DNA from 4 places in the Streptomyces sp. NPDC090077 genome. Region 2 is predicted to be linked to each of the others. Evidence: riboswitches for the same ligand, from Rfam matches in the RefSeq annotation. Region 2 holds a riboswitch; each other region holds the start of a gene.
The links. Region 2 has a riboswitch for cobalamin ahead of ACIPW5_RS02865 (CoA-acylating methylmalonate-semialdehyde dehydrogenase). Riboswitches for the same ligand answer to the same signal wherever they lie in the genome.
Positions count from the first base shown of each region.

Region 1 (5,510 bases), on a different contig from region 2:
ATCGTCAACGCGCTGGCGCACTCCCCCTGGGGCGTCTTCTCCATCGGCATGACCATCCCGATCGCCCTCTTCATGGGCGTCTACCTGCGCGTGCTGCGGCCGGGCCGGGTCACCGAGGTCTCCGTCATAGGCGTCGCGCTGCTGCTGCTCGCCATCGTCGCCGGCGGCTGGGTCGCCGACTCCTCCTGGGCGAGCACGTTCACCCTGGAGAAGGAGACGCTGGTCATCTGGATGGTGGTCTACGGCTTCATCGCCTCGGTGCTGCCGGTGTGGCTGCTGCTCGCTCCCCGCGACTACCTGTCCACCTTCATGAAGGTCGGCACCATCGCCCTGATGGCGGTCGGCGTCGTCCTCGCGATGCCGACGCTGAAGATGCCCTCGGTCACCGACTTCGCCGCGGGCGGCGACGGCCCCGTCTTCGCCGGGTCGATGTTCCCGTTCGTCTTCATCACCATCGCCTGCGGCGCCCTGTCCGGCTTCCACTCGCTGGTCGCCTCGGGCACCACCCCGAAGATGATCCAGAAGGAGACCCAGGTCCGGGTCATCGGCTACGGCGCCATGCTCACCGAGTCCTTCGTCGCCGTCATGGCGGTGATAGCGGCGAGCATCATCGAGCCCGGCCTCTTCTTCGCGGTGAACTCCCCCGGCGGCGTCATCGGCGCCACCGTCCAGACCGCCTCGAAGGCGGTCACCGACTTCGGCTTCGCGATCAGCCCGGAGGCCCTCGCGCAGGCCGCGAAGGACGTCGAGGAGGCCAGCCTGCTGTCCCGCACGGGTGGCGCGCCGACCTTCGCACTCGGGATGTCGGAGATCTTCTCGTCGGTCATCGGCGGCGCCGGGATGAAGGCCTTCTGGTACCACTTCGCCATCATGTTCGAGGCCCTGTTCATCCTGACCACCGTCGACGCCGGCACCCGCGTCGGCCGGTTCATGCTCCAGGACACGCTCGGCAACGTGCACAAGTCCTTCAAGGACGTCAGCTGGAAGCCGGGCGTGTGGCTCGCGAGCGCCGTGGTCGTCGGCGGCTGGGGCTACTTCCTGTGGGTCGGCGTCAAGGACCCGCTGGGCGGCATCAACCAGCTCTTCCCGCTGTTCGGCATCGCGAACCAGCTGCTCGCGGCCGTCGCCCTGGCCGTCTGCACCACGCTGCTCGTCAAGTCCGGGCGGCTCAAGTGGGCCTGGGTCACGGGCGTCCCGCTGGCCTGGGACGTGGCCGTCACCCTCACCGCGAGCTACCAGAAGATCTTCTCGGACGACGTGAAGGTCGGCTTCTTCGCGCAGCGCGAGAAGTACCAGACCGGCATCGACGCCGGGAAGGTGCTGCCGCCCGCCAAGAACATGGACGACATGCACACCGTGGTCACCAACGCCACGGTCGACGGGGTGCTGTCGGCGCTGTTCGCGGTGCTGATCGTCATCGTGCTGGTGGACGCGGCCCGGGTCTGCCTCAAGGCCGTCCGCAACCCGGAGTCGGTCAGCCTCTCCGAGGTGCCGTGGACCGAGTCGAAGATCATCGCCCCGGCCGGGCTGATCGCCACCGCCGAGGAGAAGGCCGAGCTCGCGGCCGCCGGCCTCGACGGGGACGGCGGCAAGGCCAAGGAACCGGTCGCGTGAGCGGGGTGCGCGGGGCGCTGGCGAAGGCCCGGTTCTACGTCCGGGAGTTCTCCGGCGAGGCCGCGTACGACCGCTACGTCGCGCACGCCCGCGCCCACGACCCGGACGCCGAGGTCCTGACCCGGCGCGCCTTCGAGCGGGCCCGCACGGACGCCCGCGAGGCGGACCCCCGCGAGGGCTTCCGCTGCTGCTGAGGCCGTCCTACGCGGACGAAGGGCCCCGCCGTCACAGATCGAGACGGCGGGGCCCTTCGGCTTGGCCGGGGGCGCCCGTGCGGGCGATCTCCTCGAAGTCCTCGGTCGGCACGTGGGAACGGTGGCCGGTCATCACGGTCACGCCTCGCTCGCCTTCCAACGACGGTTGCTGATCCGACGACAGCGCCGACCACCGACACCCGTCCGGCACACTCGGCGGCATGGACATCGAGATCAGAACGGCGAGGGAAGACGAGTACGGGCGGCTCGGGGAAATCACCGGGACGGCCTACAGCGGGGACGGGCTGCTGGACCTGAACGAGGACGACGCCTACCTGAACGTCCTGCGCGACGTCGCCGGGCGGGCCGGGGACGGGGAGGTGCTCGTCGCCGTGGAGGACGGCCGGGTGCTCGGCGGAGTGACGTTCGCCGCACCCGGGAGCCGGCTCGCGGACGTGGCCGGGCCGCAGGAGGCCGAGTTCCGGATGCTGGCGGTCGCCTCCGAGGCGCGCGGCAAGGGCGTCGGCGAGGCCCTCGTACGGGCCTGTGCCGAACGGGCCCGGGCCCTGGGGGTCGGGGCCCTCGTGCTGTCCACCCAGCCGGCCATGCTGGGCGCCCAGCGGATCTACGCGCGTCTGGGCTTCGTACGCACTCCGGAGCGCGACTGGTCGCCCATCCCGGCCCTGAAACTGCTCACCTACCGCCTGGAGCTGTAGCCACGCCGACACAACATGTGGTGGGTCGCGCGCGGGCGGCCCCCCACATGTATGCTCATCCTCGCTGTCGCCGCAGGGGAATCCGGTGCGAATCCGGAACTGTCCCGCAACGGTATGAAAAGTCCGAGGACCTGCCGACAGTGCGCCCGGGTCGACCGAACCGGGTGCCGACCACGTCCGGGCCTCGCGGTTGGGCCGGTGGACGCCATGCGGTGTGTCGCGATCCGTCGCGCCCGCGTGCGCCTCCCCGCGCCCCGACCCGCCGACGACCGGGCCGAGCGAGGGAGAGCTCCCGCCGTGACCATCGCGCCTTCTGCACCGCGCGCCGAGTCCGTTTCTGGCGACACCACCGAAGGCCCGGGGGCCGCGCTGCTGCGTACTCTCACCGAGCTGACCGCCGACCTCCCCGACACCGACCCCGGCCGGATCGCCGCCGCCGCCCTGCGCGGCCGCAGCGCCTCCGCCGACGAGGCCGAGCTGCGCGGGCTGGCCACCGAGGCCGCGGCGGGCCTGATCTCCGAGGACCCCGCCTACTCCCGGCTCGCCGCCCGCCTGCTGACGCTGGCCGTGGCCGACGAGGCCGCCGGCCAGGGCTCGACCTCCTTCGCCGAGTCCGTCGCCGTCGGCCACCGCGAGGGCCTGATCGCCGACCGCACCGCCGAGTTCGTCGCCGCCCACGCCGCCCGCCTGAACGCCCTGGTCGAGCACACGCTCGCCGAGGGCGCGGACGACCGCTTCGGCTTCTTCGGCCTGCGCACCCTGCACAGCCGCTACCTGCTGCGCCACCCCATCACCCGCCAGGTGATCGAGACCCCGCAGTACTTCATGCTGCGCGTGGCCTGCGGCCTCGCCGAGGACGAGAGCGTCCAGGCCGTCGAGGAAGTCGCCTCGCTGTACCGCCTGATGAGCCGGCTCGACTACCTGCCGTCCTCCCCCACGCTCTTCAACTCCGGCACCCGCCACCCGCAGATGTCCTCCTGCTACCTGCTGGACTCCCCGCTGGACGAGCTGGACTCGATCTACGACCGCTACCACCAGGTCGCGCGCCTGTCCAAGCACGCCGGCGGCATCGGCCTCTCGTACTCCCGCATCCGCGCCCGCGGTTCGCTGATCCGCGGCACCAACGGCCACTCCAACGGCATCGTGCCGTTCCTGAAGACCCTCGACGCCTCCGTCGCCGCCGTGAACCAGGGCGGCCGCCGCAAGGGCGCCGCCGCCGTCTACCTGGAGACCTGGCACGCGGACATCGAGGAGTTCCTGGAGCTCCGCGACAACACCGGCGAGGACCAGCGCCGTACGCACAACCTCAACCTCGCCCACTGGATCCCGGACGAGTTCATGCGCCGCGTGAACGCCGACGCCGACTGGTCGCTGTTCTCCCCGGCCGACGTCCCCGAGCTGGTGGACCTGTACGGCGACGAGTTCGACGCCGCCTACACCAAGGCCGAGGCGGCGGGCCTGGCCAAGAAGACCATGCCGGCCCGGGACCTCTACGGCCGCATGATGCGCACCCTCGCGCAGACCGGCCAGGGCTGGATGACCTTCAAGGACGCCTCCAACCGGACCGCGAACCAGACCGCGCTGCCCGGCACCGTCGTCCACTCCTCCAACCTCTGCACCGAGATCATCGAGGTCACCAACGACGGCGAGACGGCCGTCTGCAACCTCGGCTCGGTCAACCTCGGCGCGTTCGTCGCCGACGGCGACATGGACTGGGCGCGCCTGGACGAGACCGTCCGCACGGCCGTGACCTTCCTCGACCGCGTCGTGGACATCAACTTCTACCCGACCGAGCAGGCCGGCCGCTCCAACGCCAAGTGGCGTCCGGTGGGCCTGGGCGCGATGGGCCTCCAGGACGTCTTCTTCAAGCTGCGCCTGCCCTTCGACTCGGCCGAGGCGAAGGCCCTGTCCACGAAGATCTCCGAGCGGATCATGCTGGCCGCGTACGAGGCCTCCTGCGACCTCGCCGAGCGCTCCGGCCCGCTCCCGGCCTGGGCCGAGACCCGCACCGCCCAGGGCGTCCTGCACCCGGACCACTACGAGACCGAGCGCCACTGGCCCGAGCGCTGGGAGGCCCTGCGCGCCCGCGTCGCGCAGACCGGCATGCGCAACTCGCTGCTCCTCGCCATCGCCCCGACGGCGACGATCGCCTCGATCGCGGGCGTGTACGAGTGCATCGAGCCGCAGGTCTCGAACCTCTTCAAGCGCGAGACCCTCAGCGGCGAGTTCCTCCAGGTCAACGGCTACCTGGTGGAGGACCTCAAGCAGCTCGGCGTGTGGGACGCGCAGACCCGCGAGGCGCTGCGCGACTCCTCCGGCTCCGTCCAGGGCTTCGGCTGGATCCCGGCCGAGATCCGCGAGCTGTACCGCACGGCGTGGGAGATCCCGCAGCGCGGCCTGATCGACATGGCGGCGGCGCGCACGCCGTACCTGGACCAGAGCCAGTCGCTGAACCTGTTCCTGGAGACGCCCACCATCGGCAAGCTCAGCTCGATGTACGCGTACGCCTGGAAGCAGGGTCTGAAGACCACGTACTACCTGCGCTCCCGCCCGGCGACGAAGATCGCCCGTGCCGCCTCCGGCGCGGCCGCCGTCCCGGCCGCCGCCGCCCCGGCCCAGCTGCCCCAGGCCCTCGACGCCGAGGCGCTGGCCTGCTCCCTTGAGAACCCCGAGTCCTGCGAGGCCTGCCAGTAATGAGCTCCACCGACAAGAAGAACCTCCTGGACCCGGGCTTCGAGCTCACGCTCCGCCCGATGCGCTACCCGGACTTCTACGAGCGCTACCGGGACGCGATCAAGAACACCTGGACGGTGGAGGAGGTCGACCTCCACTCCGACGTCGCCGACCTCGCGAAGCTGACGCCGGCCGAGCAGCACATGATCGGCCGTCTGGTCGCGTTCTTCGCGACGGGCGACTCGATCGTCTCGAACAACCTGGTGCTGACGCTGTACAAGCACATCAACTCCCCGGAGGCGCGCCTGTACCT
Region 1 covers NZ_JBIVEG010000007.1:288,630-294,139, reverse strand. Annotated here, with positions in the region: gene ACIPW5_RS15465 (carbon starvation CstA family protein) at 1-1,614, shown strand, start outside; gene ACIPW5_RS15460 (YbdD/YjiX family protein) at 1,611-1,808, shown strand; gene ACIPW5_RS15455 (GNAT family N-acetyltransferase) at 2,030-2,524, shown strand; cobalamin riboswitch at 2,541-2,678, shown strand; gene ACIPW5_RS15450 (ribonucleoside-diphosphate reductase subunit alpha) at 2,822-5,218, shown strand; gene ACIPW5_RS15445 (ribonucleotide-diphosphate reductase subunit beta) at 5,218-5,510, shown strand, end outside.
Region 1: another riboswitch for cobalamin. It lies ahead of ACIPW5_RS15450 (ribonucleoside-diphosphate reductase subunit alpha); the one in region 2 lies ahead of ACIPW5_RS02865 (CoA-acylating methylmalonate-semialdehyde dehydrogenase).

Region 2 (5,510 bases):
TGGCGATCCTGGAGCGTTCGGTGACGATCCGGACGCTGCCGTGGGCCGAGACCCCGACCCCGCCGCCCATGACGATGCCGTCCATGAGGGCGACGTAGGGTTTCGGGTAGCGGGCGATCAGCGCGTTGAGGCGGTACTCGTCCCGCCAGAAGTCCGCCGAGGCGGTGCCGCCGGTGCGGGCGTCCTCGTAGATCGCGCGGATGTCCCCGCCCGCGCACAGGCCCCGGTCCCCGGCGCCCTCGATGACGACGAGGGCGACGGCGGGGTCCTCGGCCCAGGCCGTGAGGGCCTGCTCGATGCGGAGCACCATGGGGTGGCTGAGGGCGTTGAGTGCCTTGGGGCGGTTGAGCGTGATATACGCGGCGTGGCCCTCGGTGCGCAGGAGGACGTGGTCGTGGTCGTGCGGGGCTTCGTGGTTCATCGCAGGGTCTCCGTGAGTCCGCGCGCGACGATGACGCGCATGACCTCGTTGGTGCCTTCCAGGATCTGGTGGACCCGCAGGTCGCGGACGATCTTCTCGATGCCGTACTCGCTCAGGTATCCGTAGCCGCCGTGGAGCTGGAGGGCCGCGTCGGCCACCGCGAACCCGGTGTCGGTGGCGAAGCGCTTGGCCATCGCGCACAGGCGCGGGGCCAGCGGGTCGCCGCTGTCCAGGGCCTCGGCGGCCTGCCGCACCAGCGCGCGGGCGGCGGCGAGTTCGGTGGCCATGTCGGCCAGCCGGAACTGGAGCGCCTGCGCGTCCAGGAGCCGGCGGCCGAAGGCCTCGCGGTCGGCGAGGTAGGACAGGGAGCGGTCGAGGGCGCTCTGCGCGCCGCCGAGGGAGCAGGCGGCGATGCCGAGGCGGCCGCCGTTGAGGCCGTTCATGGCGATGCGGAAGCCGTCGCCCTCCGCGCCGAGCCGCCGGTCGGCGGGCACGCGGACACCGTCGAGGACCACCTGACGGGTGGGCTGGGCGTTCCAGCCCATCTTCCGCTCGTTGGGCCCGAAGGAGACCCCCGGATCGTCGCGTTCGACGACGAAGGCGGAGATCCCGCCCGGGCCCTGCTCGCCGGTCCGGGCCATGACCACGTACACGTCCGAGGCGCCGGCACCGGAGATGAACTGCTTGACCCCGGTGAGCACGTAGTGGTCGCCCCGGCGTTCGGCGCGGGTGCGCAGGGCGGCGGCGTCCGAGCCCGCGCCCGGTTCGGTCAGGCAGTAGCTGCCCAGGGTCGCCGCGGAACAGAGGCCGGGCAGCCAGCGGGCGCGCTGGCCTCCGTCTCCGTAGCGGTCGATCATCCAGGCGACCATGTTGTGGATGGAGAGGTAGCCCGCGATGGACGGACAGCCCGTCGCGAGGGTCTCGAAGACGAGGACGCCGTCGCTGCGGGAGAGGCCGGAACCGCCGTGCTCCTCGCGTACGTACACGCCGGCGAGCCCGAGTCCGGCGGCCCGGCGGATGACGTCGACGGGGAAGTGCTTGTCCTGGTCCCAGGCCACGGCGTGGGGGGCGAGCTGCTCCTGCGCGAAGTCGAGGGTGACCTCGGCCAGGGCGAGCTGCTCCTCGGTGAGGGTGGTGGTCACGGCGCTCACCCCATCGTCGGGATGGTGAAGCTCGCGCCCTCCTTGACCCCGGAGGGCCAGCGCGAGGTGACGGTCTTGGTCCGGGTGTAGAAGCGGATCGAGTCCGGGCCGTGCTGGTTCAGGTCCCCGAAGCCGGACTTCTTCCAGCCGCCGAAGGTGTGGTAGGCGACGGGCACCGGGATGGGGACGTTGACGCCGACCATGCCGGTGTTGACCCGCCGGGTGAACTCGCGGGCGGTGTCGCCGTCCCTGGTGAAGATCGCCACGCCGTTGCCGAAGGGGTGCTCGCTCGGCAGCCGCAGGGCCTCCTCGAAGTCGGCGGCCCGTACGACGCACAGGACGGGACCGAAGATCTCCTCGCGGTAGACGCGCATCTGCGGGGAGACCCGGTCGAAGAGCGTGGCTCCCGCGAAGAAGCCGTCCTCGTGGCCGTCCAGGGAGAACTCGCGGCCGTCGACGACGAGTTCGGCTCCCTCGTTGACGCCGATGTCGACGTAGCGGCGCACCCGGTCGAGGGCGTCCCGGCTGACCAGGGGACCGAAGTCCGCGCCGGGGTCGTCGGACCGGCCGATCCTCAGCGTGCCGATGCGGTCCTTGAGGGCCGCGACGAGGCGGTCGGCGGTCTCCTCGCCGACGGGCACGGCGACGGAGATCGCCATGCAGCGCTCGCCCGCCGAGCCGTAGCCGGCGCCGATCAGGGCGTCGACGGCCTGGTCGAGGTCGGCGTCGGGCATCACGATCATGTGGTTCTTGGCCCCGCCGAAGCACTGGGCGCGCTTGCCGTGCGCGGCGGCCGTGGCGTAGATGTGCGCGGCGATCGGCGTGGAGCCGACGAAGCCGAGGGCCTGCACGCGGGGGTCTTCGAGGAGGGTGTCGACGGCCTCCTTGCCGCCGTTGACCACGTTCAGGACGCCCGGCGGCAGACCGGCCTCCAGGAACAGCTCCGCGAGGCGCAGCGGTACGGACGGATCGCGTTCGGACGGCTTGAGGATGAACGCGTTGCCGCAGGCCAGGGCGGGCGCCGCCTGCCACAGCGGAATCATGGCCGGGAAGTTGAAGGGGGTGATGCCGGCGACGACGCCGAGGGGGCTGCGCAGGGAGTGCACGTCGATGCCGGTGCCGGCGTTGTCGGTGAACTCCCCCTTGAGGAGGTGCGGGATGCCGGCGGCGAACTCCACTACTTCCAGGCCGCGTTGCAGGTCCCCGTGGGCGTCGGCGACGGTCTTGCCGTGCTCGGCGGACAGCAGCCGCGCGAGGGAGTCCCGCTCACCCTCGACGAGCTGGAGGAAGCGCAGCAGGACGCGGGCCCGGCGCTGCGGGTTCCACCGCCCCCACTCCGCCTGCGCCTCCTCGGCGTTGGCGATCGCCGCCTCGGTGTCGGCGCGTCCGGCCAGCGGGACACGGGCCTGGACGGCGCCGGTGTTGGGGTCGTACACGTCGGCGAAGAGCCCGGACGTGCCGGTGGTGTGCTTTCCGCCGATGAAATGGGTGAGTTCACGGACCATGGATGCCTGCTCTCGTCAGGTTGGATCCGGGGATGGCACGGCAGGCCGGCGGACGGCACCCGGGTGTGGGTGCGCCGCTGCGGGGAAGCCGTGAGAACTACGAGCGCGGGAAATCGGTGTGCGCGCGCTCCGCCGGATCACCAGGGTCGTGGGTACAAACCGGTGCCATGCGTGTCTGCTCCATCCTCGTGGACAACACGGAACAATCCGCGGCCGGTATCCTGACTCCCGGATCCCCGCGCGCCGCCCGCCTTCCCGACCGACCTCGTCAGTGGCGTGTGGATGGCAGCACACTCCCCGGTCACAGTGGCGGGACCGTGCCGGTTTCTCACCGGCTTCCCTGCACCGCGGACCTTGTGCCACGAACATATAGTTGGACGTCCTAGTAAGTCCAGACCCACCACTCGGGCGGGCCTGGAGTCGCGGCATGCGCCTCGTCTTGCGGGATCCGCTTCCGGCACATGCCCACCAGACCGTACGATGCGTCCTGCTCCGGCCCACGTGGCGGGAGCTCACAACCGAATGCACGTACAACTGGGGGAAGCCGGTGGGAATCCGGCGCTGACCTGCAACCGTGAACGGGCCGGAAGGCACCGTGAGCCGGACTGCCCGGGGTGCGATGCGTACTGCTTCTCACTGTCATGGTCTGCAGCGCGAAGCCCCCACCCCGGGCCTGCGTCCCCTGCCCCTTCCCTCGTGGAAGCGAGCAGGGGACGGGCACACGGGGCGGAGGGGCCGTCGGCTCGGACCCGTCGTCCCCCTCCGGAAGAAGGCACCATGCGCCGGCTCCTCGCCCGCCGTTCAGTGATCACCACCGCCGCCCTCGGCCTCGCGCTCGCCACCGCTCCGGCCGTGGCCGAGGCCGCCCCCAAGCCGAACACGAACGCGGCCGTCAAGGTCGGCCTCACCGTTCAGGGCCCCAACGGGCTGCTGTTCAAGGGCAAGATAAAGACGAAGGGCCACGACGTCACGACCAGCACCGGCGGCACCCACAAGTGCGACGGCACCAACGGCGGCGCCAACCCGTCCAAGGTCCCCACCCCGACGGCCGCGCTCGACGACGCGGCGCGCCTGAACTACTTCGCCTGGGACGGCACGTGGTACGCGTCCTTCGACGACTTCTCCGTCGACACGATCAAGAACGTCAGCGGCGGCGGCTCCGCCTACTGGAGCATCGCCGTCAACGGCACCCCCACCCCGGTCGGAGGCTGCCAGTTCAAGCTCAACGCCGGCGATCAGGTGTCCTTCACCTGGACGTCCTTCTAGGCCCTCGTCACGCCGCCCGTGCCTCCCACGGTGCGGCGGAGCGGGTTGCGGGTTCCGGGCCCGCGACCCGCTCCGTCGTCGACGTGATCAGGCGCCCCAGCGCAGGGCGATGGTGTCGCCCACGTTGACGACCTTCTCGCGCAGCGCCCCGGCGAAGGAGGATCCGTCGACGCTGACCTTCCAGGTGTTCGAGCCGCTGTTGGCCTTGCCGTTGACCGTCGTGATCGTGCCGGTCCCGGAGGACGGGGTCACACCGGTGACGCAGCCGGAGGGGGTGGCGGCCGAGGTCGCGGCAGCCAGCACGTCGCCGAGCGTCGTGGTCGTACCGGTCGGCGTGAACGCCACCGAGCAGACCTTGAGGTTGCCGGCGCCGTCGTCGACGGTCAGCGCCAGCTTGGTCGCCGTACCGGCGGTGAACGTGGACTGGGCGACCCACTGCGGGGCTCCGGGAGTGACCGGGACGGGCGGAGCCGTGGTGAACCCGCCGCCGGCGACGGCGCGCAGGGCGTCGATCGACGCGTAGGCCGTGGGCGTGGTGTCGGAGGGCTTGTACTTGAAGCCGCCGGCCGGGTTGTACTGGTTGGCGATGAGGAAGTCGACCGGGGTCTTGCCGCTGCCGGTGAGGAAGTCGCCGGTCTGCGGGTTGAAGCCGCAGGCGTTGAGGCCCGCCACGCCCCAGCCGTTGGAGCTGGTGTTGACTCCGTACAGGGAACTGAAGGCGCCGTTGGTGGAGACCAGGGTGCTCTTGAGGAAGTTCTTCGCCTGGACGACGTCGGTGTCGGTGTTCGGGACACCGGAGACGCAGAGGGCCGCCATGGCCGCGCCCGTCATGTCAACGTCGCTCGCGGAGTTCAGGACCGTGGGGTTGCCCTCGGCCTTGTTGAAGGTCCAGCCGCCGTCCACGTGCTGGTTGGCGCGGATGCGGGTGACCATGGAGTCGGTCAGCGCCTGCGGGACGCGTGCCCCGCCGGCCTGGGTCTTGGCACCGCCCAGCGAAAGAGCGGCGAAGACGGTGCCGTTGAAGTTCCCGGACGGGCCGAAGTAGCCGGCTTCGGCGGTCTGCCAGTAGGAGTAGACGTGGGCGATGAGGTTCCGGGAGGCGGAGACGCGCGCCGGGTCGATGCCGGCCGCGTACGCGTTGAGCGTGCCGCGCTCGTAGTCCGTGACCACCGGGGA
Region 2 covers NZ_JBIVEG010000001.1:651,740-657,249, forward strand. Annotated here, with positions in the region: gene ACIPW5_RS02855 (enoyl-CoA hydratase/isomerase family protein) at 1-421, opposite strand, end outside; gene ACIPW5_RS02860 (acyl-CoA dehydrogenase family protein) at 418-1,572, opposite strand; gene ACIPW5_RS02865 (CoA-acylating methylmalonate-semialdehyde dehydrogenase) at 1,569-3,068, opposite strand; cobalamin riboswitch at 3,262-3,447, opposite strand; cobalamin riboswitch at 3,606-3,679, shown strand; gene ACIPW5_RS02870 (DUF4430 domain-containing protein) at 3,846-4,334, shown strand; gene ACIPW5_RS02875 (hypothetical protein) at 4,422-5,510, opposite strand, start outside.

Region 3 (5,510 bases), on a different contig from region 2:
GTCCAACAACCACGACTCGCTGATCTACAACCCGCTGCCGTAGCGGCCGGCCGCGCGGCCGGTCCGCCGCGCGCCACCGGGCCCGCCCTCCCCCCGGAGGGCGGGCCCTTCGCGTTCCCGTGGCCGAAAAGAGGCCCTGCGGCCCGGCTGCTCGGGACCTTCGGCCCCGGAGCGCGCCGCCGGGCCGGGGATACCGTGCCGGAAGGGCTGCGGGAAGACCCTGCGCGCGACGAGAGGCAGCCGCCGATGGCCACCATCACCGAACAGAGACTCCTGCCGCTCCGGCTGGAAGCCGCCCCCCTGTCCGTCCCCCTCACCGGCCGGTTCGTCTACCGCACGGACCGCCCGTACGAGGTGGCCGTCGACTTCCGCGGCGCCGGGACGCACCTGGCCCGCTGGGTCTTCTCCCGGGAGCTGCTGCTCGACGGGCAGAGCAGCGCCACCGGCGAGGGCGACATCCAGGTGTGGCCGCGCTGGAGCGGCTCGGAGCCGCGCGTCCTGCTCGGCTTCAGCAACGGCGAGCAGAGCTGCGTGGTCTCCGCCCGCGCCAAGGACGTGCGCGAGCTGTGCCGGCGGATGACGGAGCTGGTGCCGGTCGGGCAGGAGCGGCGCCACTACGACCTGGACGCACAGCTGAGCGCGCTGCTGGCTTTCTGAGGCGGCGCGCGCAACCGTACGCCCCCCGGCGGTGTCCTATGAGATGACAGGCAGTCCCCGTCTCACGGAACCGGGGAGACATCATGCGTCACCCGCACCGCCGCCGGCTCGTGGCCATCGCCACGGGTGCCCTGCTCACCGCCGGGCTCGCGCTCTCCGCGTCACCGGCTTCCGCCGCCACCACGACCACCCGCACCCAGACGCCCCTCGTCGTCAACGCCCGCTGGGGCGGGCACTGCACGTACGACCGGCTCGTGATCGACCTCCAGGGCTACGTGCCCCCGGTCACCGTCACGCCCGTGTCCGAGCTCGTCTACGACGGATCGGGCCAGCCGGTACCGCTGGCCGGGAAGTACTTCCTGGAGATCCGCCTGCACCCGGCCGCCGGTCACAACGACGCCGGGCAGAACGTCTACCAGGGCCCCAGGCTCCAGAAGATCTACCTCAGCAAGCTCAAGGGCATGGCCATGACCGGCGACTACGAGGGGTACGTGACCTTCGGCGCCGCCTTCGACACCAAGCCGACCTGGAAGACCTCCGTCCTGCACGCGCCCGAGCGGCTCGTGCTGGACTTCCCGCACCCCAACACCTGCTGACCCGCGTACCGCCCGGAGCCCGCCGGCCCGCTGCTAGCGGTGTTCCGGGTTGGGGAAGTCGAAGCGGCAGCCGGCGTCCCACAGGGAGCGCTGGTTGCCGTGGGCCGGCATGCCGCCGGAGCGCTTGAGGAGCGCTGCCAGGTGCATCAGGTTCCAGGACATGAAGGTGGTGTTCCGGTTGGTGAAGTCGTTCTCCGGACCGCCCGAGCCCGGGTCCAGGTAGGAGGGGCCGGGGCCGGCCTCCCCGATCCAGCCGGCGTCGGCCTGGGGCGGGATGGCGTAGCCGAGGTGCTGGAGGCTGTAGAGGACGTTCATGGCGCAGTGCTTGACGCCGTCCTCGTTCCCCGTGATCAGTGCTCCGCCGACGCGCCCGTAGTAGGCGTACTGGCCGTGCTCGTTCAGCAGCGACGAGCAGGCGTAGAGCCGCTCGATGACCTGCTTCATGACGGAGCTGTTGTCGCCGAGCCAGATCGGGCCGCACAGCACCAGGATGTCGGCGTCCATGATCCGGCTGTACAGGACCGGCCACTGGTCGCTGTCCCAGCCGTGTTCGGTCATGTCCGGCCAGACGCCGGTGGCGATGTCGTGGTCGACGGCACGGATCAGCGAGGTGCGGGCGCCGGCCGACTCCATCACGGCCCGGCTCCGCGCGATCAGGCCCTCGGTGTTGCTGGTCTCGGGGGAGCGTTTGAGGGTGCAGTTCACGTAGACGGCGGAGAGGTCCTCGTAGCGGGGGCTGTCGTCGTCGGCCATGTCCTCCACCGTGCCGGGCGCCCGGCGGACCGGCCAGCGGGCGGGGCCCGTCCGGGTGCGCGGCGGGGCGGCGGCCGGGTGGCCGGATCGGTCCGGGTTGTGACGGTCCGTACGGACGACTAGGGTCGTCTGGCCTTGGTGTTCGGGAAACCGGTGGGAAACCGGTGCGGCCCTCGCCACTGTGATCGGGAAGTCCGGCTCCACTCCCTCGCGGGAAGCCACTGGGCCCGCGTGGGAGACCGCACGGGCCCGGGAAGGCGGAGCCAGGGCATCAGTACCCGTGAGCCAGGAGACCGGCCGGGGCGCGTCGTCCATCCACGAGGTGCTGGAGAGGTCTCCCGAACCATGCATATAGCCGAGGGGTTCCTGCCCCCTTTGCACGCGGTCGCCTGGGGCGCCGCGTCCGCCCCCTTCGTCGTCCACGGGGTCCGCGCGCTGACCCGCGAGGTGAAGTCGAACCCGGAGAGCACCCTGCTGCTCGGAGCGTCCGGTGCGTTCACTTTCGTCCTGTCCGCCCTGAAGATCCCTTCCGTGACGGGCAGTTGCTCCCACCCGACGGGGACGGGGCTCGGGGCCATCCTCTTCCGGCCGCCGATCATGGCGGTGCTCGGCACGATCACCCTGCTGTTCCAGGCCCTGCTGCTGGCCCACGGCGGGCTCACCACGCTCGGCGCCAACGTCTTCTCGATGGCCATCGCCGGCCCCTGGGCGGGCTACGGGGTCTACCGGCTGCTGCGCAAGTCCGGCGCGCCCCTGATGGTGACCGTCTTCTTCGGCGCGTTCTTCGCCGACCTGGTCACCTACTGCGTCACCTCGGTCCAGCTGGCGCTGGCCTTCCCCGACCCGGCGAGCGGCTTCCTGGGCTCCCTGGAGAAGTTCGCGGGCATCTTCGCCCTCACCCAGATCCCGCTCGCGATCAGCGAGGGCCTGCTGACGGTGCTCGTGATGCGGCTGCTGATGCAGTCCAGCAAGTCGGACCTGGTCCGGCTCGGGGTCGCGAAGCTGACCGGCGGCAAGGGCGCGAAGCAGGAGGCGGCGGTCTGATGACCAGGAACGCGAAGATCAACACCCTGCTGCTGCTCGTGGTGGCGGCACTGGCCGTGCTCCCCCTCGCGCTGGGGCTCGGCGACGGCAAGGAGGAGCCGTTCGCCGGCGCCGACGCGCAGGCGGAGAGCGCCATCACCGAGCTGAAGCCGGACTACGAGCCCTGGTTCTCCCCGCTGTACGAACCCCCCTCGGGCGAGGTCGAGTCCGCACTGTTCGCCCTCCAGGCGGCGCTCGGGGCGGGCGTGCTCGCCTACTACTTCGGCGTCCGCAAGGGCCGCCGCCAGGGCGCGGCGCAGGCCCTCGCACAGTCCGGGGCCGGGGCCGAGCAGACCCCGGAGCCGTAGGCGGTGCTGCCGATCGACGTGGCGGCCCACTCCAGCCGCTGGCGGGGGCGCCACCCGCTGGAGAAGGCCCTGCTGGGCCTCGGGCTCACCGTCACCGCGGTGTGCCTGCCGCCCTGGCCCGGCGGGCCGCTGGTGGCGGCCGCGACCCTGGCCGTGCTGCTCGGCCCGGCCGGGGTGGCCCCGCGGCAGCTGTGGCGGGCCTTCCGGATCCCGCTGGGCTTCTGCGTGACCGGGGCGCTGCCGCTGCTGGTGTCGGTGGGCGGCCCGGACGGCTTCCTCGCCCCGGCCCCGGACGGGCCCCGGCACGCGGCCGAACTGCTGCTGCGCACCTCGGCGGCCTCGCTCGGAGTGCTGCTGTTCGCCTTCACCACCCCGGTCTCCGACGTGCTGCCCCGGCTGGTGCGGGCCGGGGTGCCGGCCCCCGTCGTGGACGTGGCCCTGGTGATGTACCGGATCGGCTTCCTGCTGCTGGACTCGGTGGCGCAGGTCCGGCGCGCCCAGGCGGCCCGGCTCGGGCAGACCGGCCGGGCGGCGGTGTGGCGCTCGCTGGCCGGGCTCGCCGCGACCTCGTTCGTCCGGGCCTTCGACCGCGCGGCCCGGCTCCAGGAGGGGCTGGCGGGGCGCGGTTACGACGGCGCGCTGCGGGTGCTCGTGCCCGAGGCGACGCTGTCCCGGCGGTTCCTCGCGGGGTCCGCCGCCCTGCTGGCCGCCCTGGTCGCGGGGACACTCGTACTGAAGGAGCTGTGGCTGTGACCCCGTTGGTGGAGCTGGTCGGCGCGGGGTACGCGTACGAGGACGGCCCGGCCGTGCTGTCCGGGGTGGACTTCGGCATCGCCGAGGGCCGCGCGCTGGTGCTGCTGGGCCGCAACGGCAGCGGCAAGACCACCCTGATGCGGTTGCTGAGCGGTGGCCTGCGGCCCGGTTCGGGCTCGCTGCGGCTGGGCGGCGCGGAGGTGGCGTACGACCGCAAGGGGCTGGTCCGGCTGCGCACCTCGGTGCAGCTGGTGGTGCAGGACCCGGACGACCAGCTGTTCGCGGCCTCCGTGGAGCAGGACGTTTCCTTCGGCCCGATGAACCTGGGGCTGCCGGCGGCGGAGGTCCGCGAGCGGGTGGACGCCGCGCTGGCCGCGCTGGACATCACGGCGCTGCGGGACCGCCCGACGCACCTGCTGTCGTACGGGCAGCGCAAGCGCGCGGCGATCGCGGGCGCGGTGGCGATGGCCCCCCGGGTGCTGATCCTGGACGAGCCCACGGCCGGGCTCGACCCGGACGGGCAGGAACGCCTCCTGGACGTCCTCGCGGGACTGCGCGCGGCCGGCACCACGGTGGTCATGGCCACCCACGACGTGGACCTCGCGGTGCGCTGGGCCGACGACGCGGCCGTGCTGACCCCGTCGGGGATCCGCACGGGCCCCGCCGGGGAGCTGCTGGCGGATCCGGAGCTGCTCGCGTCGGCGGGGCTGCGGTCGGCCTGGGCGCCGGTGGTGGGCGCGTTCCTGCGGGCCCGGGGGGTGCTGGCGGACGGGGCGCCGGGGCCGCGTACGCCCGAGGAGCTCGCGGCGCTGGGCTGAAATCGCCCGCACCTAGGATGGCGGCATGTCGCTGCCGCACGCCATCCTCACCGCCCTGCTGGAGAAGCCCTCGTCGGGGCTGGAGCTGACCCGGCGGTTCGACAGGTCGATCGGCTACTTCTGGTCCTCGACGCACCAGCAGATCTACCGGGAGCTGGGGCGGCTGGAGGAGGCGGGGCTGATCCGGGCGCTGCCCAGCGAGGTGCCCGTGCGCGGGCAGAAGAAGGAGTACGAGGTGCTGCCCGGCGGCCGCGCGGAACTGGCGCGGTGGGTGGACGAGAGCCAGGACCCGAAGCCGGTGCGGGACGCCCTGCTGCTGCGGATCCGGGCGGCGGCGGTGGTCGGGCCGCAGCGGCTGGGGCCGGAGCTGCGGCGCCATCTGGAGCTGCACCGGGCGCAGTTGGCCACGTACGAGGCCATCGAGGCGAAGGACTTCCCGCCGGGCCGGGACGCGGCCGCCGACCGGCTGCGCCGGCTCGTGCTGCACGGCGGCATCGCCCTGGAGGGGTTCTGGCTGAGCTGGCTGGAGGAGGCCCTGGCCG
Region 3 covers NZ_JBIVEG010000022.1:98,150-103,659, reverse strand. Annotated here, with positions in the region: gene ACIPW5_RS29320 (hypothetical protein) at 1-43, shown strand, start outside; gene ACIPW5_RS29315 (SsgA family sporulation/cell division regulator) at 247-657, shown strand; gene ACIPW5_RS29310 (hypothetical protein) at 741-1,253, shown strand; gene ACIPW5_RS29305 (flavodoxin family protein) at 1,287-2,006, opposite strand; cobalamin riboswitch at 2,126-2,323, shown strand; gene ACIPW5_RS29300 (energy-coupling factor ABC transporter permease) at 2,352-3,050, shown strand; gene ACIPW5_RS29295 (energy-coupling factor ABC transporter substrate-binding protein) at 3,050-3,397, shown strand; gene cbiQ (cobalt ECF transporter T component CbiQ) at 3,401-4,150, shown strand; gene ACIPW5_RS29285 (energy-coupling factor ABC transporter ATP-binding protein) at 4,141-4,968, shown strand; gene ACIPW5_RS29280 (PadR family transcriptional regulator) at 4,994-5,510, shown strand, end outside.
Region 3: another riboswitch for cobalamin. It lies ahead of ACIPW5_RS29300 (energy-coupling factor ABC transporter permease); the one in region 2 lies ahead of ACIPW5_RS02865 (CoA-acylating methylmalonate-semialdehyde dehydrogenase).

Region 4 (5,510 bases), on a different contig from region 2:
GCCCGTGACGCGGCGCGAGGCCTCGTCCCAGACCGGGCGGACGCCCAGCAGGGCGAGGGCCTCCGCGACGTCGTCGCCGGCCGTGCGCATCGCGCTCGTGCCCCACAGGGACAGGCCCACGGAGGCCGGCCACTCGTCGTCGTGGTCGGCGCGGTAGCGGGCGAGGAGCGAGTCCGCGAGGGCCTGGCCCGTCTCCCAGGCCAGCCGGGAGGGCACGGCCTTCGGGTCGACCGAGTAGAAGTTGCGGCCCGTCGGGAGGACGTTGACCAGGCCGCGCAGCGGGGAGCCCGACGGGCCGGCCGGGACGAAGCCGCCGTCCAGGGCCCGGACCACGTGGGCGATCTCGTCCGTGGTGCCGGCCAGGCGCGGGACCACCTCGTGCGCCGCGAAGGACAGGATGTCGGAGACCGCCTGCGGGTGGCCCGCCGAGACCGCGGCGACCGCCGCCGGGTCCCACTCCGCGTCCTCCATCGCCTGGACCAGCGACCGGGCCGTCTCCTCGACGGTGTCCGCCGCCGTGCGCGTCGCCGCCGACTCGTCGAGGCCGAGGGCCTCGCGCAGGCCGGGCAGGGCGGAGGTGCCGCCCCAGATCTGGCGGGCGCGCAGGATGGACAGGACCAGGTTGACCCGGCCCTCACCGGTCGGGGCGCCGCCGAGGACGTGCAGGCCGTCGCGGATCTGGGCGTCCTTGACCTCGCACAGCCAGCCGTCGACGTGCAGCAGGAAGTCGTCGAAGCCGTCGTCGTCCGGGCGCTCTTCGAGACCCAGGTCGTGGTCCAGCTTCGCCGCCTGGATCAGCGTCCAGATCTGGGCGCGGATCGCCGGCAGCTTCGACGGGTCCATGGAGCTGATCTGGGCGTACTCGTCCAGGTGCTGCTCCAGGCGCGCGATGTCGCCGTACGACTCCGCGCGGGCCATCGGCGGCACCAGGTGGTCGACCAGGGTGGCGTGCACGCGCCGCTTGGCCTGCGTGCCCTCGCCCGGGTCGTTCACCAGGAAGGGGTAGACGAGGGGGAGGTCGCCGAGTGCGGCGTCGGGCGCGCAGGACGCGGAGAGGCCCGCGTTCTTGCCCGGCAGCCACTCCAGGTTGCCGTGCTTGCCGAGGTGGATCATCGCGTCGGCGCCGAAACCGCCGTCCTCGGCCGCCGCCTGGATCCAGCGGTACGCCGCCAGGTAGTGGTGCGAGGGCGGCAGATCCGGGTCGTGGTAGATCGCGATCGGGTTCTCGCCGAAGCCGCGCGGCGGCTGGATCAGGATGAGCAGGTTCCCGCGGCGCAGGGCCGCGAGGACGATGTCGCCCTCCGGGTTCGAGGAGCGGTCCACGAACATGTTGCCGGGGGCCTCGCCCCAGTGCTCCTCGACGCTCTCGCGCAGGTCGGCGGGCAGCTCGGCGAACCAGCGCCGGTAGTCGGCGGCCGGGATGCGGACCGGGTTGCGGGCCAGCTGCTCCTCGGTCAGCCAGTCCTGGTCGTGGCCGCCGGCCTCGATCAGGGCGCGGATCAGCTCGTCGCCGTCGCCGGAGACCAGACCGGGGATCTCCGTCACGGGGCCGAAGTCGTAGCCGTGCGCGATGAGCGTGCGCAGCAGCTCGACGGCGCTGGCCGGGGTGTCCAGGCCGACCGCGTTGCCGATGCGGGAGTGCTTGGTCGGGTACGCGGAGAGGACCAGGGCGATCTTCTTGTCGGCGCGCTCGATGTGCCGCAGCCGGGCGTGGCGCACCGCGATGCCGGCGACGCGGGCGGCGCGCTCGGTGTCGGCCACGTACGCGGGCAGGCCGTCCTCATCGATCTCCTTGAAGGAGAACGGGACGGTGATCAGGCGGCCGTCGAACTCGGGGACGGCGACCTGGGTGGCGGCGTCGAGCGGGGACAGGCCCTCGTCGTTCTCCTCCCAGGTGCCGCGCGAACCCGTCAGGCACAGGGCCTGGAGGATCGGCACGCCCAGCCCGGCCAGCGCGCCCGCGTCCCAGGACTCGTCGTCCCCGCCCGCGGAGGCGGTGGCGGGACGGGTGCCGCCGGCGGCGAGCACCGTGGTGACGATCGCGTCGGCGGTGGCCAGGGCCTCCAGCAGCTCCGGCTCGGGGGAGCGCAGGGAGGAGACGTAGAGGGGGAGCGGCTGCCCGCCCTTGGCCTCGACGGCGTTGCAGAGGGCATGCACGAAGGCGGTGTTGCCGCTCATCTGGTGCGCGCGGTAGTAGAGCACCGCGACCCGGGGGCCGGAGCCCTGCGCGGGGGTGCGCTCCAGGTGGCCCCAGGTGGGGGAGGCGGCGGCGGGCTCGAAGCCGTGGCCGGTGAGCAGGACGGTGTCCGAGAGGAAGCGGGCCAGCTGCTCCAGGTTGGCCGGGCCGCCGTGCGCGAGGTAGCGGTGCGCCTCGGCGGCGATGCCGATCGGGACCGTGGAGGCCTCCATCAGCTGCGCGTCGGGAGCCTGTTCGCCGGTCAGCACGACCACGGGGCGGGTCTGCCCGGCGGCGAGGAGCACGTCGAGGCCCTCCTGCCAGGCGCGGAGACCGCCGAGGAGGCGTACGACGACCAGTCCGACACCGTCGAGCAGGCCGGGCAGGTCGTCGAGGGGGAGGCGGGAGGGGTTCGCGAACCGGTACGGCACGGGGCCGCCGGCGACGTTCGCGGCGCGGGCGCTGAGCAGATCGGTGTCGGACGTCGACAGCAGCAGGATCATGCGGCGGCAGGCCTTCCTCGGGGTTTCCGCGCCCCGGGCAGTGAGGACGGCGGGAGTTCCTGACTCACCCGGCCGATCGCTCCGCGGGGTTCACAGTGGCGGGACCGCGCCGGAATCGCACCGGGCTTCCTCCCATGTCGCCGTCCTCGGCGATGACGGGCCGAGCGGCCCGTCGGAAGGTCATCTTAGGCGGCCTTTTCCCTGGCCGGGAGTGGGGGTGGGGTGCCTTGCCCGGGCCCGGGGGGTGGGCCGGGGGCGCCGGGGGCGGGTGGGGGCGGTGGGGTGCCGGTGCCGGTGCCGGTGCCGGCGGGTGCGGGTGCGGGGTGGGGGTCGCTGCGCGGGCTGCTCCCCGCCCCGCCCTTCGCCCGTTCCCCGGGGCTGCGCCCCGGACCCGCCTTGGGGCTGCGCCCCGGACCCGCCCCGCGGTTGTGCGCTGGGCCTGTGCCGGACCCGCCCCTGGGCTGCGCCGCCCCAGGCCTGAGCCGGGCCTGCGGCCCGGACACGCCTTGGGGCTGCGCCCCGGACGCGCCCCGCGGTTGTGCGCTGGGCCCGCCCCGGGGTTTGCCCCGGGCCTGCCCCGGGCCCGCCCCGGGTTGTGTCCCAGCCTGAGCCGGGCCTGAGCCGGGCCTGCGGCCCGGGCCCGGCTTGGGGCTGTGCCCCTCGGTGCTGTGGCCTGGAGTCGGGGGCCGGTGTTGGGGCTGGGGGTGTGGTGGGGTGGAGGTGCTGGTCGGGGTGGCGACGGACACAGGTCGGGGGTGGGGAATCGTGGGTATGCTCGCGGCCATGCCGCCCCAGCCACCTTCCGCCGCATCGCGGGACGAACCCGTCATACGCGACCGCGGCGACGCCTGCCCCGGCGCGCTGCGGCTGCACGCCGCCGATGACGGGTACCTGGCGCGCGTCCGGATCCCCGGCGGGCTGCTCACCGCTGCGCAGGCCGCCGTGCTCGGCGACGCCGCGGACCGGTTCGGGGACGGGCACCTGGAACTCACCTCGCGCGGCAACGTCCAGCTGCGCGGTCTCGCCGACGGCTGCGGCGCCGGGCTCGCGGAGCTGCTCGACGGTGCCGGGCTGCTGCCCGCGCCCGGCCACGAGCGGGTCCGCAACATCGTGGCCACCCCGCTGGGCGGGCCCCGCCTCGCGGACCGGGTCCGGGAGCTGGACCGGCTGCTCTGCGCGAGCACCCGGGCGACGGGCCTGTCCGGGCGGTTCCTCTTCGCCCTCGACGACGGCCGCGGGGACGTCGCCGCCCTCGACCCCGACGTGACCGTGTTCGGCGACGGCGACGGCCACCGGGCCGTGGTGCGGCTCGGAGCCGCCGTCGATGCCGTCGAGGTGGCCGCCGGCGACGCGGCCCGGGCGGCGCTGCTGGCCGCCGAGTACTTCCTCGACGCCGCCGACGCCGCCGGGACCCGGCCCTGGCGGGTCGCCGAGCTGCCCGCCGGACAGGCCCTGGACGGCGGGGAGTTCGCCCGCCGGCTGGCCGCCGCCGGCATCGGCGCCGTCCGCCTGCCCGAGGCGGCGCGGCCGTACGCGCCGCCGCCCCGGCCCGGGGTGCACGGCGACGCCCTGTGCGTCCTGCCCCCGCTCGGCCGTCCGGACTCCGCCCAGTGGCGGCTGCTGGCCGAGGTCGCCGACACCGCCGGCGGCGAGCTGCGCGTCACCCCGTGGCGCAGCGTCGTCCTGCCCGGCCCCGACCCCGGCGACGGGCGCGCCCTGCTCGCCGCGGCGGGCCTGGTGACCGGGCCCGACAGCCCCTGGCTGTCCGTCACCGCCTGTACGGGAAGGCCCGGTTGCGCCAAGTCCCTCGCGGACGTGCGCGCCGACGCGCGTGCCGTCGTACGGGAAGGGCGGACGGACGCCGCCGCGCTGCCCGTGCACTGGTCCGGCTGCGCCCGCCGCTGCGGACACCCGCGCGGCACCGCCTGGGCGGACCTGGTCGCCACCCCCGACGGGTACGAACTCGACGGCCGGCCCACGCCGTTCGCAGACCTGGCGGCCGCCCTCACGGCCGCACGCACCACCACAACACCCGCATCGCAGTGAAGAAATGAGCGAGTACACCGTGTTCGAGTACGAGAAGGACGGCGCCGCGATCTACCGCCAGTCCTTTGCCACGATCCGCGCCGAGGCGGACCTCTCCGGGCTGCCCGCCTCGGTCGCCCAGGTCGCGGTGCGCATGATTCACGCCTGTGGCATGACCGACCTCCCCCAGGACCTCGGCTACACCCCCGACGTCGTCCTGCGGGCCCGTGCCGCCCTGCACGCCGGCGCTCCGATCCTGTGCGACGTGCAGATGGTCGCCAGCGGCGTCACCCGCAAGCGGCTGCCCGCCGACAACGAGGTGGTCTGCACCCTCTCCGACCCGGCCGTGCCCGCCCTCGCCGCGAAGATGGGCACCACGCGCAGCGCCGCCGCGCTCGAAGTCTGGCGCGACCGGGGCCTGCTGGAGAACTCGGTGATCGCCGTCGGCAACGCGCCGACCGCCCTGTTCCGGCTGCTGGAGATGATCGAGGAGGGCGCCCCGCGCCCCGCCGCCGTCATCGGCGTACCCGTGGGCTTCATCGGCGCCGCCGAGTCCAAGGACGCCCTCGCCGCCCACCCCTCGGGCCTCGACCACCTGATCGTGCGGGGCCGGCGCGGCGGCAGCGCCATCGCGGCCGCCGCGATCAACGCGATCGCGAGCGAGGAAGAATGAGCGACCGTCAGGAGAACGCTCCCGTGAAGGGCAAGCTCTACGGCGTCGGCCTCGGGCCCGGTGATCCCTCCCTGATGACCCTGCGGGCCGTCGAGGTGATCGCCGAGGCGGACGTCGTCGCCTACCACAGCGC
Region 4 covers NZ_JBIVEG010000046.1:32,067-37,576, forward strand. Annotated here, with positions in the region: gene cobN (cobaltochelatase subunit CobN) at 1-2,679, opposite strand, end outside; cobalamin riboswitch at 2,712-2,869, opposite strand; gene ACIPW5_RS37730 (cobalamin biosynthesis protein CobG) at 3,451-4,725, shown strand; gene ACIPW5_RS37735 (precorrin-8X methylmutase) at 4,730-5,377, shown strand; gene ACIPW5_RS37740 (precorrin-2 C(20)-methyltransferase) at 5,374-5,510, shown strand, end outside.
Region 4: another riboswitch for cobalamin. It lies ahead of cobN (cobaltochelatase subunit CobN); the one in region 2 lies ahead of ACIPW5_RS02865 (CoA-acylating methylmalonate-semialdehyde dehydrogenase).